One region of the Rouxiella chamberiensis genome, then DNA from elsewhere that is predicted to be linked to it. Evidence: predicted binding sites of a transcription regulator. Region 1 holds the regulator's gene; the other holds the start of a gene.
The links. Region 1 encodes CRP, which controls carbon source genes, mostly activating them, when cyclic AMP is high. Its sites were predicted from a motif close to ATGTGANNNNNNTCACAT; they were not measured.
Positions count from the first base shown of each region.

Region 2: a site for CRP is predicted at 3,244-3,261, ahead of O1V66_RS11470 (DeoR family transcriptional regulator). Genes of this name have one in related genera too.

Region 1 is NZ_CP114058.1:4,034,015-4,042,067, reverse strand. It holds gene tauA (taurine ABC transporter substrate-binding protein) at 1-312, opposite strand, end outside; gene O1V66_RS18780 (LysE family translocator) at 543-1,145, opposite strand; gene O1V66_RS18775 (hydrolase) at 1,248-2,225, shown strand; gene O1V66_RS18770 (YheU family protein) at 2,248-2,496, shown strand; gene O1V66_RS18765 (phosphoribulokinase) at 2,600-3,469, shown strand; gene O1V66_RS18760 (OsmC family protein) at 3,546-3,956, opposite strand; gene crp (cAMP-activated global transcriptional regulator CRP) at 4,303-4,935, shown strand; gene O1V66_RS18750 (YccS/YhfK family putative transporter) at 4,996-7,074, shown strand; gene argD (bifunctional acetylornithine/succinyldiaminopimelate transaminase) at 7,113-8,053, opposite strand, start outside.
Region 2 is NZ_CP114058.1:2,469,904-2,477,956, forward strand. It holds partial or broken gene O1V66_RS11460 (dipeptide ABC transporter ATP-binding protein) at 1-1,667, opposite strand, end outside; partial or broken gene O1V66_RS11465 (isoaspartyl peptidase/L-asparaginase family protein) at 1,745-2,757, opposite strand; gene O1V66_RS11470 (DeoR family transcriptional regulator) at 2,981-3,220, opposite strand; gene moeA (molybdopterin molybdotransferase MoeA) at 3,493-4,737, shown strand; partial or broken gene moeB (molybdopterin-synthase adenylyltransferase MoeB) at 4,742-5,498, shown strand; gene O1V66_RS11485 (ABC-F family ATPase) at 5,567-7,162, opposite strand; gene O1V66_RS11490 (glycosyltransferase family protein) at 7,429-8,053, opposite strand, start outside.

The DNA of each region.
Region 1 (8,053 bases):
GCCGAGTTCGGACGCCAGCAGGAAAGCCTCGATAGGTAATTTCTGGCTGGCGGCAACGGCCAGCGGGCTTGAGCCGATATTGCCAATCTGTACGTCGCCCGAGGCCAGCGCACGCAGCACGCTCGAGCCGCTGTCGAACTTGCGCCAGTCGACGGTTGCGCCGGACGCCTTGGCAAAGGTATTTTCGGCCTGCGCCACTTTGGCCGGTTCCGCCGAGGTTTGATAGGCGACGGTCACATCCACCGCGTGCGCGCTGAGAGCGGTCAGTGACAGCAGCAATGCTGCGCCACGTAAAAGAGAACGGTTTGCCATGAATAGGTGCTCCACAAAAAGTTAAACGCGATGGATGATTTTTTGATCTGTGGAGAATTTTTAGCTGAGCGGCAGCGACATTAAAAGTAATTATAAATTACCTTTAATAACTAAAAGGAATATATGGACGTTATGCCAGTCAAAGGAAGGGTAAATACAGGAAAACGGCTATCTTTTTGGATAGCCGTTTGGGGGCGTTAAACGAAGTGAGCACGACATCGCGCCAGAAATCAGCGCCAAATCAGCAACACGCAGGCGGCGGTAAGCAAACCCATCGCGATATTGAAGGTGTACCACGCGCGACGACTGCCGAGCAGACGGCCGATCACGGTACCAAAACCTAGCCAGATAATCCCTGACACCAGATTGACGATAAATACGCCGAGACTGATTGCCGCCACAGAGTGGTTATACTGCGCACCGGCCAGACTGAAACTGGCGACCGCGCCCAGAGCCATGAGCCAGGCTTTCGGGTTCAGAAACTGCAACAACCAACCTTGATAGAGACGAATGGGTTTGGCCTGTCTGGCGTCGGTCTCCAGCGTTTCATAGGCGGAAGTCGCAATCTTCCACGCCAGCCAAAGGAGATACAGGCTACCCAGTATCTTCAGGAGAGTATGCAGCGACGGATAAAGCAGAATTAACCCGCCAACGCCGAACGCCACCAAGATGACAATACTCTGCATCCCGAGCATGATGCCGAGCATCAGCCATAGCGATCGCATAAAGCCGAAGTTTGCGCCGGAGGTGGTTAACAACATATTGTTCGGGCCGGGCGTAATGGCCGCAACCCACAAAAATCCAAGCATCGAAAGAAATAAACCCAGTTCCATTTAAACAGCTGCTCCCTACCCCAATAATTATGCAATTAGCTGAGAAGCTATCAGTGTGGTATGGGTAGTACAAGCTTCCTCGAGGAGATTTTTTTCCACAAAATGTCTGAAAGTTTTCGTCCCCTGCGCGGTGCTAGCAATCCGCATCTGCAAACGCTGCTGCCGCGTCTGGTCCGACGGCACGTAAAGCTAAAGCCGGTCTGGCAACGGCTGGATCTGCCCGACGGCGATTTTGTCGATTTGGCCTGGAGCGAAGATCCGCAATCTGCGCGCCACAAGCCGCGCATGGTGCTGTTCCACGGACTCGAAGGCGGCTTTTCCAGTCCTTATGCCCACGGCCTGCTGCAAGCCTGGCGGGAAAAGGGCGGACTCGGCGTGGTCATGCATTTTCGTGGTTGCAGCGGCGAACCCAATCGGCTGCGGCGGATTTATCATTCGGGCGAAACCGACGATGCGCGCTTTTTCCTGAACTGGCTGCGCCGCACCCACGGGGAAGCGCCGACCGCCGCCGTCGGCTTTTCGCTGGGCGGCAATATGCTGGCCTGCTATCTTGGCGAAGAAGGTGAAAACTGTGCCTTGCAGGCGGCGGTGATAGTCTCTGCGCCGCTGATGCTCGAACCCTGCGCCTATCGCCTCGAACAGGGTTCGTCGCGCATTTATCAGCGCTATCTGCTGGACCAGCTGAAAGGCAACGCGCGGCGCAAGCTGTTGAAATATCCCGATACGCTGCCCGTGACGCTGGCACAGCTCAAGGCGATGCGCCGTCTTCGCGAGTTTGACGATGCCATCACCTCCAAAGCTCACGGCTTTGAAAACGCGCTAGACTATTATCGTCGCTGTAGCGGTTTGCCGCGGCTTTCGAAGGTCAAGGTGCCGCTCCTTATTCTGCATGCCAAAGACGATCCCTTCATGACCGACGCGGTTATCCCGGATGCACGGGATCTGCCGCCCGAGATTGAATATCAGCTGACCGAACATGGCGGTCATGTCGGCTTCGTAACCGGCAGCTGGCGGCGTCCGCAGATGTGGCTCGAAACACGCATTCCCGACTGGCTGGCCCCGCGCCTTCTGGCTAAATAACTGATGAAAAAAGATAAATAACATGATCATTCCCTGGAAAGAACTGCCTACCGAAACGCTCGACAGCGTGATTGAAGCCTTTGTACTGCGCGAAGGCACGGACTACGGCGAACAGGAGCGCTCACTGGCGCAAAAGGTCGAAGACGTTCGCCGTCAGCTCAAAAGCGGCGACGTAGTGCTGGTGTGGTCCGAGTTGCACGAAACGCTCAATATCATGCCGCGGGGTCAGTTCCGTGCGGGCGACGAAGAGCGGGAAAACGATTATCCCTAGTGCAAAATGTCTTCGACTCCGCCACCCGGTTGTCCTGTAATTCAGCGCATAGATATGGTAACAATAAGCGTAATTATGCGCGAACCGCAGGAGTCAGACGCCCATGTCAGCTAAACATCCCGTTATCGCCGTCACCGGATCAAGCGGCGCAGGAACGACGACCACCAGTCTGGCCTTTCGCAAGATTTTCCAGCAGCAGGGCCTGCACGCCGCCCAGCTTGAAGGCGATAGCTTTCACCACTTTACGCGTCCGGAAATGGACGCGGCTATCCGCAAGGCGCGAGATTTAGGGCGACATATCAGCTATTTTGGTCCCGAGGCCAACGACTTCACCCTGCTGGAGCAGAGTTTTATCGAGTACGGCAGAACCGGCTCCGGCCGCTCACGCAAGTACCTGCATACTTATGACGAAGCCGTCCCTTACAATCAGGTGCCCGGAACCTTTACCCCGTGGCAGGCGCTGCCCGAGCCGACCGATATCCTGTTCTACGAAGGGTTGCACGGCGGGGTGGTCACCAATCAGGTCGATGTCGCCAAACACGTCGATCTGCTGGTCGGCGTGGTGCCTATCGTCAACCTCGAGTGGATTCAGAAACTGGTGCGCGACACCGGCGAACGCGGTCATTCGCGTGAAGCCGTGATGGATTCCGTAGTGAGATCGATGGATGACTACATCAATTACATCACGCCGCAGTTCTCCCGCACGCACATCAACTTCCAGCGCGTTCCGACCATCGACACCTCCAACCCTTTTGCCGCCAAGGCCATTCCTTCGCTGGATGAAAGCTTTGTGGTAATTCACTTTCAGGGGCTGGATCAAATTGATTTCCCCTATCTCCTGGCAATGCTGCAAGGCTCGTTTATCTCGCATATCAATACGTTGGTGGTGCCTGGCGGCAAGATGGGACTGGCAATGGAGTTGATTATGGGGCCGCTGGTGCAGCGTCTCATGGAAGGCAAGAAAATAGAGTAGGCACCGGCTGCCACCCGGTATTGGCCCGGCGGCAGTCGGCGATTGATGGCGCGACCCGTGGTCGCAATGTTATGGCTTATTCTTGCGAATCAATCACTTCAAAGCTGTGAGTGATAGTTGCCGCTTTCCCGAGCATCAGGGACACCGAACAGTATTTCTCGGCAGACAGGCTTACCGCGCGCTCAACGACTTTGTCGGTCAGATCTTTACCGGTCACGATGAAATGCAGGTTAATGGTGGTAAACAGGCGCGGGGCCTCTTCGCGGCGTTCGGAAGTCAGTTTCACTTCACAGCCGACAATCTCGTTACGCCCTTTTTGCAGGATTGAAACCACGTCGATGGCGCTGCATCCTCCGGCCGACATCAGCAACATTTCCATCGGGCTGGGTGATTTGTCCCCGGCATTGCCATCCATCAGAATCTGATGGCCAGAGGCTGATTCGCCGAGAAACGTTAACCCTTCAACCCACTTTACCCGTGCTTGCATTTGAATCTCTCCACTCGTCATTTTTCAAAACAGACTACCCTTTACCCCTGAAACTGGCAATGTAACTCGATCCGCATCATGCTGAAGCGAGACAACACAAGACACGTCTGCAAACCTGTGCTACAAACAAAGCCGAAAGAAACTTTCCAACAAGTTGCGGTCAGGTTTTTTGGGTGTTAACAGGATAACCTTGGTGATAAGGGCAAATTACCGCTTAAATCACTCTACCTGCCGCTTGCAGCATTGCTGGTCAGTTCATATGCTAAAAGAGCGCGAAGTAAAAATCGCCGAACAGGGTCTTAGAACCCTGCGATTTTGGGCAGCGATAAAAAGAGGATAATAACTAATGGTTCTCGGCAAGCCACAAACAGACCCTACTCTCGAATGGTTCCTGTCTCATTGTCATATACACAAGTATCCATCCAAAAGTACGCTGATTCACCAAGGTGAAAAGGCTGAAACGCTTTACTACATCGTGAAAGGCTCGGTTGCCGTGCTTATCAAGGATGAAGAAGGTAAAGAGATGATACTTTCCTACCTGAATCAGGGTGACTTCATCGGCGAGCTGGGACTCTTCGAAGAAGGTCAGGAACGCAGTGCATGGGTTAGAGCGAAAACTGCCTGTGAAGTGGCCGAAATTTCCTACAAGAAATTCCGTCAGCTTATCCAGGTCAACCCCGACATTCTGATGCGTCTTTCCGCACAGATGGCAAGCCGACTGCAAATTACGTCCGAGAAAGTGGGTAACCTTGCTTTCCTTGATGTAACCGGTCGTATTGCCCAGACTCTGCTGAATCTCGCCAAACAGCCCGATGCCATGACGCATCCCGATGGGATGCAGATAAAGATCACCCGTCAGGAAATCGGTCAAATCGTCGGTTGCTCACGCGAGACGGTAGGGCGAATTCTCAAAATGCTCGAAGATCAGAGCCTGATCTCGGCACACGGTAAAACGATTGTCGTTTACGGCACGCGTTAATCGCTTTAAAAACGGCACGGCGAGTCTTCGTTGTGCCGTTTTTGTCAGACTCTCCTTCACATGACGCTTTGGCGACGACTCTTTTACCACCCTGAAATCAATTATGCGCTGCGACAGACGCTGGTGCTTTGCCTGCCTATCGCCTTTGCCATGCTGTTCGGCGAATTGAAGATGGGGCTGCTGTTTGCGCTCGTTCCTGCCTGCTGCAATATTTCCGGTCTCGACACGCCGCACAAACACTTCTTCAAACGCCTGGCTATCGGCGGTTCGCTGTTTGCCGTCAGCAGTATTCTGCTCCAGCTGATGCTGGTGAACTGGCATGTTCCGCTGCCGTTTATCATGCTCGGCCTGTCGCTGGTTATCGGCGTAACGGGCGAGATAGGCCCGCTGCATGGCCGTTTGCTGTCGGGTGCGCTGGTGGCGTCCATCTTTACCCTCAGTATGGCGGGCGTGGTGCCTATCTGGCATGCGCCGCTGCTGTTTGTGGTCGGCACCGCGTGGTACGGCCTCTTTAACTGGCTGTGGTTCCGACTGTCCGAAGAGCAGCCGATGCGCGAAACCCTAAGCCAGTTGTATAACGAACTCGCCGATTATTTCGAAGCTAAATACTCCTTGCTGACTCAGCACACCGATCCCGAGACCGCGCTGCCACCGCTACTGAAAAGACAGCAGAAAGTGATCGACCTGATTGCCCTGCTCTATCAGCAACTGCATATGCTGCCCACCAACCAGCATCAACATCGCAAACGGCTGCTGCGCAGTTTTCAGGTGGCGCTGGATTTGCAGGAGCACATTACCGTCAGCCTGCATCTGCCTACCGAAGTGCAAAAGCTGGTGGAGGAGAGCCACGCGGAAGCGGTTATCCGCCGCAATGCGCAGGTGATTGGTGCGCGATTGCGGGTGATTGGCGACGACATTCTCTATCATCGCCGTTCCGTGCGTTTCTCGATGGCCAATGAACTGGCGGCGCTGGAGAAGATTGCCTCGCGCTATCGCGAGAATCCCGTTGGTCAGTTTTGCTATTACCATTTCAGTCGCATTGCCCGCCTGCTGCGCACCCAGCGCCCGCTGTATCGCCGTGATTTGATGCAGGAGCAGAATCGGCTGCCCTTCTGGGCCGCGCTGAAAAGCTATCTCTCCTTCAAGTCGGCGGCCCTGCGCAATGCCGCGCGGCTTGGCGTTATTCTGGCGATAGGCAGTACGCTCGGCATGTTCTTCAATTTGCCAAAACCTTACTGGATTTTGCTTACCACCCTGCTGGTGAGCCAAAACGGCTACAACGCCACGCGGGTGCGGATTCAGCACCGTGCGCTCGGCACGCTGATAGGGCTTATCGCGGCCGCGGGTCTGCTTCAGCTCGCCATTCCGCAAAATTTAACGCTGCTGCTCATGCTGATCATTACCCTTGTCTCCTACACGGTGCTGCGCAAAAATTACGGGTTGGGAATGATTGGCCTGACGGTGACGGCGGTCTATACGTTGCAGATTCTGGCGCTCAATGGTGCGCATTTCCTGCTGCCGCGGCTGATTGATACCCTGATTGGCTGCGCGCTGGCGTTTGGCGGCACTATCTGGCTGTGGCCGCAGTGGCAGAGCGGGATGCTGCGCACCAACGCGCATCAGGCGCTGGAGGCCGATCAGGAAGCCATTAGACGGGTATTGCAGCAAGATCCGGATCCCGCCGAGCTGGCCTACGCCCGCATGAAAGTGAATCAGGCGCATAATCAGCTATTTACCTCGCTGAATCAGGCCATGCAGGAGCCGGGATTCAATTCGCATTATCTGACGGATATGCGGCTTTGGGTGACGCACAGTCAGTTTTTGGTCGACCATATCAACGCCATGACCATTCTTGCGCGCGAGCATTACATGCTGACGCCGAAACTGGCCATCGAGTATTTGCAGACTTGCGAAATTGCCTTGCAGAGTTGTCAGCAGCGATTAACCACCGACGGAACGAGCAGCGGATCGACGGCGTTTCAGCCGCCGGACATGCATACCGATATGCCCGTTACCGAAATGGAGCGGCATCTGCGCCGCGTGCTTTCCCATCTCAGCGCCATGAACACGATTTCGTCTCTGGCCTGGCGGCAAAGACCGCATCACGGGATCTGGCTTACTCGCCGGGTGAAAGCGTAATCCCTTCTCCTGCCTTTCGACAGGAGAAGGGAAAGCGATTAGCCCACGACTTTCTGTACGGCTTTCTCGAAACGCGCCATGCCTTCGCTGATGTCGTCGAAATCGATCACCAGTGATGGCGCAAAGCGCATTACGTTGGTTCCGGCCACCAGCATCATCAAGCCAGATTCTGCCGCGGCAGTCATAAACTCGCCGGCACGGTTTTTGTATTTTTCGCAAAGTTCGGCCCCGATCAGCAAACCCTGACCACGGAACTCGGCAAACACCTGATATTTGGCGTTGATGGCTTCCAGCGCCTGCAGGAACGCCTGGCGACGCTCTTCGATTCCTGCCAGCACTTCTGGCGTATTGATGAGGTCCAGTGCCGCTTCTGCCACGGCACAAGCCAGAGGATTGCCGCCGTAAGTGGTGCCGTGTTTGCCCGGCGCCATGACGGATGCCACGTCTTCCGTGGTAATCATCGCGCTTATCGGGAAACCGCCGCCGAGCGCTTTTGCCGTGGTGAGAATGTCGGGCGTCACGCCGTAATGCATATAGCTGAACAGCTTGCCGCTGCGGCCCATGCCGCTTTGCACTTCATCGAAGACCAGCAGTGCCTTGTGCTCGTCGCACAGCGCACGCAGACCTTCCAGGAATGCCTGCGTCGCGGGCGTTACGCCGCCTTCGCCCTGAATCGGCTCGACGACAATGGCGCAGGTGTGGTCATCGATCACCGCTTTCACGGCATCCAGATCGTTAAACGGAACGTGGACGATATCGGCCGGTTTCGGACCAAAGCCGTCGGAGTATTTTGGCTGGCCGCCGACGGACACGGTAAACAGCGTGCGCCCGTGGAACCCGTTATGGAAAGCAATGATTTTGCTCTTGTAAGGGCTATGTTTGGCAGAAGAGTAGTAACGCGCCAGTTTGAAGGCCGCTTCGTTGGCTTCGGCACCGGAGTTGGCGAAGAACACACGATCGGCAAAGGTCGCATCGATGA
Region 2 (8,053 bases), 1.6 Mb from region 1:
TCTCGAACACCGCCGCACGCGGCCCAATCTCGACAATTTGCCCCAGATACATTACCGCCACGCGATGGCTGATTCGCTCGACCACCGCCATATCGTGAGAAATAAACAGAAATGCGATACCGAACTCTTTCTGCAAATCCATCAGCAAATTGACTATCTGCGCCTGAATCGAGACGTCCAGCGCCGACACCGATTCGTCGGCTATCACTACCTTCGGATTCAGCGCCAGCGCGCGGGCGATGCAGATTCGCTGTCGCTGCCCCCTGAAAACTCGTGCGGATAACGCTCGGCGTGCTCGGGCAGTAACCCGACCTTTTCAAGCAACCACGCCACCCGTTCTCTGGCTTCCTGACGCGTGCCGATACCGTGAACCAGCAAGGGTTCCATAATCGAATACCCGACGGTAAGACGAGGGTCCAGCGACGCATAGGGATCCTGAAAGATAAACTGGATATCACGCCGAAGATGCTGCAACGACGAGGCGGAGATTTGCCCACCGTGCTCGCCGTCAAACACCGTCTTGCCATTGAAAATCACCGATCCCCCTGACTTTCGACCAGCCGCAGCAGCGAGCGCCCGGTGGTGGATTTGCCACATCCCGACTCGCCCACCAGCGCCAGCGTTTCACCGGGATGCAGATCAAAGCTGACCTTCTCGACCGCGTGAACATAACGGGTGACGCGATTGAGCCAGCCGCTGCGCAGCGGAAAACGGGTCACCAGATTGCGCACCTGCAGGACGGGACGGGCGGCGGGATCCAAGGTCGTTTGAATCAGCGCCTCGCTCCCGGCGGCGGACGTGTGGCCCGTGGCGTCAAGCAGCGGAAAACGGGCGGGCAGCTGTGTTCCCCTCATCGCCCCGAGTTGCGGCACGGCGGCCAGCAGCGCGCGGGTGTAAGGATGCTGCGGGGAGGTGAAAATTCGGCTCACCTCGCCCTCCTCCACGCTTTCGCCCTTGTACATCACCAGCACGCGGTCGGCGATTTCGGCGACTACGCCCATATCGTGGGTGATAAAAATCACCGCCATCTGCATCTCTTGCTGCAGCACACGAATCAGTTGCAGGATTTGCGCCTGAATGGTGACGTCCAGCGCGGTCGTGGGTTCGTCGGCAATCAGCAGCGCGGGTTTGCAGGAGAGCGCCATGGCTATCATTACGCGCTGGCGCATACCGCCGGAAAGCTGATGGGGATAACTGTCGAGGATATTTCTGGCTTCGGGAATACGTACCAGCTCAAGCATGCGCAGCGCTTCGGCTCGGGCGGCGGCGTTATCCTTGCCCTGATGGAGTCGAATGGATTCGGCAATCTGCTCGCCGACCGAAAACACGGGATTCAGCGAGGTCATCGGCTCCTGAAAAATCATCGCCATATCCGCGCCGCGCAATTTGCGCATGTCGGACTGGCTGGCTGCGGTCAGGGAAACCACGTTTCCCGCCCGCCGCCGAAACAGGATGTCGCCCTGATGAAGCTCGCCGCCACCCTGCTCGACCAGCCGCATCAACGCCAGCGACGTGACGGATTTACCCGATCCCGACTCTCCGACAATCGCCAGCGTCTCGCCGCGTTTTACCTCGAAATCGAGATGACGCACCGCATCGATGACCTGTCCGTCGTGCGCAAATCGCACGCCGAGATTGCGCACCGACAAGACCTGTTCGTCAGGCATTGCCCGTATGGAGGGGGCCGGGTTTCTCTGGTTCACCGTAACTCCTTGCTCATTTACTGCTCCCTGAAACGCATGGTTTATCGATAAATGCCAACCTCGGGTGCCTGGCCGACATAGCCAAAGCCGCGATACATGCCTTCGCTGTTAAACGGCAAACAGACATTGCCGAAACGGTCGATGGCAATCATGCCGCCCGCGCCGTCAAGGGCGACGAGTTTTTCCATCACCACTTTGTCGGTGGCCTGTTGCAGCGTCATGCCCGCATACTCAATCAGTGCTGCCACATCATAGGCGGCGACGGTGCGCATAAAGACTTCGCCGGTGCCGGTGCTTGAAACCGCGACCGTGCGGTTGCTGGCGTAGCACCCTGCGCCGATAATGGGGGTATCGCCCACACGTCCGGCCTGCTTGTTGGTCATGCCCCCGGTCGAGGTTGCCGCCGCCAGATTACCGATTATGTCCAGCGCGACGGCACCTACCGTACCAAATTTGCGATCGGGATCGAGAGGATCGTCCGACGGCGACGCCGCAAGCGAGGCGGCATCGTGATCGAGCATGATCCCTTCACTGGCGCGCGCGTTGAAGCTGGTCATAACGCTCCTGCGTATAAAAGTAGTCTGCCGCGACCATTTCCTGCTGATGGTCGCGGGCAAACTGCTCGGCACCTGCGCCAGTAAACAGGACGTGCGGACTCTCTTCCATCACTTTTCGCGCAGTCAGAATCGGGTTGCGGATATGGCTGACGCAGCTCACCGCGCCTGCATCCAGCGTGCGGCCGTCCATAATGCAGGCATCCAGCTCGTGCGTGCCCTGATGGGTCATTACCGCCCCTGTCCCCGCATTGAACAGCGGACACTCTTCCAGCAGGCGAACCGGCTTCGGTCACGGCGTCCAGCGCCGTGCCGCCCGCCGCCAGAATCGCCTGACCGCTGGCGACAATCCGCTCCAGCGCCTGCAGATAAAGGCGCTCTTTTTCGGCGCTCATTGCCGCACGGGTAATGGCGCCTGCGCCGCCGTGAATGGCGATAACCGCAACCGGCGCGGTGGATTGTGGCGAAGCGCCGCGAGACAAGGTGCTTGAATTCGTCATGAGTGTGCTCTTTTGCCGCAAAGGCAGTCTAAAGAATAGTCGAAGATTTTGACTATATTTAGCCGGTCAGCGTAAGTAAAGCTGAAAGTGAAGTCCACGCAAAAGCGGTTAATTGCTTAGAATATTTAGAGAAAATTGCGGATAAAATCGAATAACGTGGGGCGGGAAATGATAAAAAAGGAAAACCAGCGGCGCTGATTTCCCCTTTTTTATGGCGAGATAGTCAATTCGGCGAGATGCGCTGCAAGCTGTTGATCCAGCCGAAGGACGGCATGGGATCTACGCGACGTGCCCTACCGTGGCGGCGCTGAATCAATCCTTTGTCTTGCATTTCGTTGAGGTCGCGGCGAATCGTTTCCAGACTCACTGCCAACCACTGCGCTAACTCGTTTACCTGAACTACCTCATGCTGATCCACCAATTTCAGTATGGCCTGGTGGCGGTTTTTTTCATCACGATGCAACTCCAAACGCGGAAGACAATTTTATGTGACATCCATCACAAAATCGAGGCTAATGATACGCTGTTGTCTCACCCATTTTTGCGATCGATCTCATTATTTTGAGATCTTTTTTATAAATTTCATTTTTACGCGCCATTTTCTTTTAAACGAAAGCACACCGACTTGGGGCTGTACGCTTAATGGACCACCATTTCTCTGGCATAATGAAAGAATATTTTTTACATCACCGGCCAGGTTTCGCCCTGTTTTGGCCGGTAAAAAAGGGTTCAATGATGGAAAACACCTTCACTTCCGGCCTGATTTCTTTGCAGGACGCGCTGGAAAAAATGCTGACGCAAACCGCGCCGCTGACCCAAAACGACACGCAGTGGCTGCCGCTGACCGCCTCGGCCGGGCGCATTACCGCAAGCCCCGTTCGCTCGCCGGTGTTTGTTCCGCCTTTCGATAACTCCGCGATGGACGGTTATGCGCTTCGCAGTGCCGATTTTCATGCCGACGCCGTCTTTCCTGTCGCGGGCAAAGCCTTTGCCGGCGCGCCTTTCTCGGGCGAGTGGCCGACGGGAAGCTGCATCCGCATCATGACCGGCGCCCCGGTTCCCGCCGGTGCCGACGTAGTTATCATGCAGGAAGAAGCAGAAGTGCTGGACGCCGGTGTACGTTTTACGGCCTCTATCGTGCCGGGACAGAATATTCGCCTGATAGGCGACGACATCCGTGAAGGCCAGGAAGTGCTGGGTGCAGGTGTGCGTCTGGGTGCCGCTCAACTGCCGCTGCTGGCGTCCCTGGGCGTCGAGAAAGTGGAAGTCAATCGTCGTCTCAAGGTGGCCGTGTTCTCGACCGGCGATGAACTTCAGCCGGTCGGCACGCCGCTGAAAGAGGGGCAAATCTATGACACCAACCGTTTTGCGGTACATCTGATGCTGAACCAGCTTGGCTGCGAAGTGCTGGATCTCGGCATTATTCGCGACGATCCCGAGGCCCTGCGTCAGGCGTTTAACCAGGCCGACGCGTTTGCCGATCTGGTTATCAGCAGCGGCGGCGTTTCCGTCGGCGAAGCGGACTACACCAAAACCATGCTCGAAGAGATAGGCAAAATCGGTTTCTGGAAGCTGGCTATCAAACCCGGCAAGCCGTTTGCCTTCGGGAAACTGAGCAACGCCTGGTTCTGCGGTCTGCCGGGCAATCCCGTGTCTGCCGCGCTGACCTTCTATCAACTAGTGCAGCCTCTCATCGCCAAACTTTCGGCGCAAAGTGACTGGAGTCTGCCGCCGCGCCTGCGTGCCAAAGCCGCGACCGCCTTCAAAAAAACACCGGGCCGACTGGATTTCCAGCGCGCCGTGTTCAGTCATAATTCGCAGGGCGAACTTGAGGCGCGAACTACAGGCCCGCAGGGTTCGCACGTCTTTAGCTCCTACAGCCTCGCCAACTGCTTTGTGGTGCTTGAACGCGAACGCGGCGATGTGGCCGTCGGCGAATGGGTTGAGGTCGAGCCGTTTAACGCACTGCTGAAAGGATAGGCTTATGACGCTGCCCGAGTTGAGCGATGCGGAAACGCTGCGCTATAACCGCCAGATAGTTCTGCGCGGTTTCGATTTCGATGGACAGGAAAAGCTCAAGGCCAGCCACGCGCTGGTGGTCGGGCTTGGCGGTTTGGGCTGCGCAGCGGCGCAGTATCTGGCCGCCGCCGGCATCGGTCGTCTTACCCTGCTCGACTTCGACTGCGTGTCGCTCTCCAATCTGCAACGCCAAACGCTGCATACCGACGCACGTATCGGCATGAAAAAAGTGGCCTCGGCGGCGCTTTCGCTGACGGGCATCAATCCACATGTGGCGCTCGAGCAAATCGACACGCAGCTCGAATCCGACGCGCTTTCGGCGCTTGTCGCCCACTGTGACCTGGTGCTCGACTGTACCGATAACATCGAGACGCGCAATCAGCTTAATCGCGCCTGCTTTACCCATAAAACGCCGCTGGTGTCGGGCGCGGCGATTCGCATGGAAGGCCAGATCAGCGTCTTTACCTATCAGGATGGCGAACCTTGCTATCGTTGCCTTAGCCGACTTTTCGGCGAACCAGGCGCTCACCTGCGTCGAAGCGGGCGTCATGGCGCCGCTGGTCGGCACCATCGGCAGTTTGCAGGCGATGGAAGCGATTAAACTGCTCACGCACTATGGCGAGGTCAAGGCGGGTCGACTGCTGATGTTCGACGCCATGACGCTGCAATTTAGAGAGATGACGCTTGCGAAGAATCCGCGTTGCGAGGTGTGCGGAAGCTAAAACCTGACTTTCGGGCATAAAAAAAGGCCGATCATCGCGATCGGCCTTTTCGTTTTCAACGCGCCTGATTAGCTGTTGATGCCCTGGCTACGCAGGTAATCTTCGTAATTACCGGTGAAGTCAGTGATTTTGTTTGGCGTAATTTCGATAATGCGGGAAGCCAGCGAGCTGACGAATTCACGGTCATGGGATACGAAGATAAGCGTACCTTCGTACATTTCCAGCGCCATGTTCAGTGATTCGATGGATTCCATATCCAGGTGGTTGGTTGGTTCGTCCATGACCAGAATATTTGGTTTCTGCATCATCAGCTTGCCAAAGAGCATACGGCCCTTTTCACCACCGGAAAGCACTTTGACCTTCTTCTTGATGTCGTCCTGACCAAACAGCAGACGGCCCAGAATACCGCGCACGGCCTGCTCGTCGTCTGATTCGGCTTTCCACTGGCTCATCCAGTCAAACACGTTCAGGTTGTCATCGAATTCATATTCGTGGTCCTGCGCGTAATAACCGATTTTGCTGTTTTCGGACCATTTGACGGTACCGGCGTCTGGCAGCGTATCGCCGACCAGCGTTTTCAGCAGGGTGGATTTACCCACGCCGTTGGCACCCAGAATCGCGACTTTCTCGCCGACTTCGAGCATCAGGTTGAAGCCCTTGAACAGCGGGCCGTTGTCGAAACCTTTGGTGATGCCTTCCACTTCAAGCGCGTTACGGAACAGTTTCTTGTCCTGCTCGAAGCGCATGTACGGGTTTTGACGGCTTGATGCCTTGACTTCGTCCAGCTGGATTTTGTCTATCTTCTTGGCACGCGAGGTCGCCTGCTTGGATTTCGAGGCGTTGGCGCTGAAGCGGCTGACGAAAGATTGCAGTTCGGCAATCTGCGCCTTTTTCTTGGCATTGTTGGCATTCAGCAGTTCACGAGCCTGCGTTGCCGCCGTCATGTATTCGTCGTAGTTGCCCGGATAAACGCGCAGCTCGCCGTAGTCCAGGTCAGCCATGTGCGTACAGACCATGTTCAGGAAGTGACGGTCGTGCGAAATGATGATCATGGTGCTGTTACGTTCGTTCAGCACCTGCTCAAGCCAGCGAATGGTATCGATGTCGAGGTTGTTCGTCGGTTCGTCGAGCAGCAGAATTTCAGGGTCGGAGAACAATGCCTGAGCCAGCAATACGCGGAGCTTGAAGCCCGGCGCGATTTCGCTCATCGGGCCGTAATGCTGTTCAACCGGAATACCTACACCCAGCAGAAGTTCACCGGCGCGGGATTCGGCGCTGTAGCCGTCCATTTCGCCGTAGGCCACTTCGAGATCGGCGACTTTATAGCCGTCTTCTTCGCTCATCTCTGCCATGGCGTAAATTTTGTCACGCTCTTCCTTCACGGCCCACAGTTCGGTGTGGCCCATGATGACGGTATCCAGCACGCTATATTGTTCAAACGCGAACTGATCCTGACGCAGCTTACCCAGACGTTCGTTCGGGTCGAGCACGACGTTGCCGCCCGACGGCACAAGATCGTCGCCGAGGATTTTCATGAAGGTCGATTTGCCGCAGCCGTTCGCGCCTATCAAACCGTAGCGGTTACCGCCACCGAATTTGACATTGATGTTTTCAAATAGCGGCTTGCTGCCGAATTGCATGGTGATGTTGTAAGTACTTAGCACAGAGCTCGCTCTTAAGTTTAATAGGGTTAAACATACTCAGTCGATTTCAGGACGCAGTGAAAAGTGGCAATGGCAAGTAACCCGCAACGCTTACTTGAGTAAGTCATCAGGTACAGTGAAAGCTGCCAGCGCCTCTGCAACTTGAAGGATTTTGAGTATCAAGTGTGATTTGGCGCGCATTATGCCATAAACGGCGCCAGAGATCGTGCGAAGTTTTGGTGAATTATTGCGCTACCGGTGAGATAGCGCGAACAAGACAAGGTGGATTAGCCCGCAAGGCTGCCAAACAGGCGCTTGAATAAAGGCCGACGTTTTTTATGGCCGCCCGCGTTTTGCGACTGTTTGTTGAACGCGCCAAAGACTTCCTGATTACGATAATTATCAAGGGAATAACCGGCGGCAAGGGCTTCATGGTAATACTCTTCAAACCGCTGACGCAGTTCGTCGCGCGGATGCGGCTCGATTTTTCCGTCAAACCAGTGCCCCTTCTGCTCGGCCTGTAGTCGCGGCAGCGCAAACTGATGCGAAAACTGCGTGCCCATCTTGGAATAATGCACCGCTTTTAGCTCCTCGAGCGGGATGTCGTCGCCGTCGATATTGCTGTATTGCGCGCCCAATGGCTGAACTTTTTGCGGATTGTCTTCGAAAAAGTGCTGAAGCTTTTTGTGGCCCTCCGGCTCGCGGTGCAGGTCGCGGATATCCGGCAGCACGGCTTTTGCGGCGGCGCAGTCCCAGAGGATTTCGCCGAGACGAAGTTCTTTGCCGCTCCCGGAGGCGAGCATCGCACGGCACCGGTCTATCGGGTGATGCCACATTTCGGCGACATCGCTCATAAACATGATGTCGGCGTCGAGGTACAGGGCGCGGCCCGTGAAATTGCAGTAAGCCGGA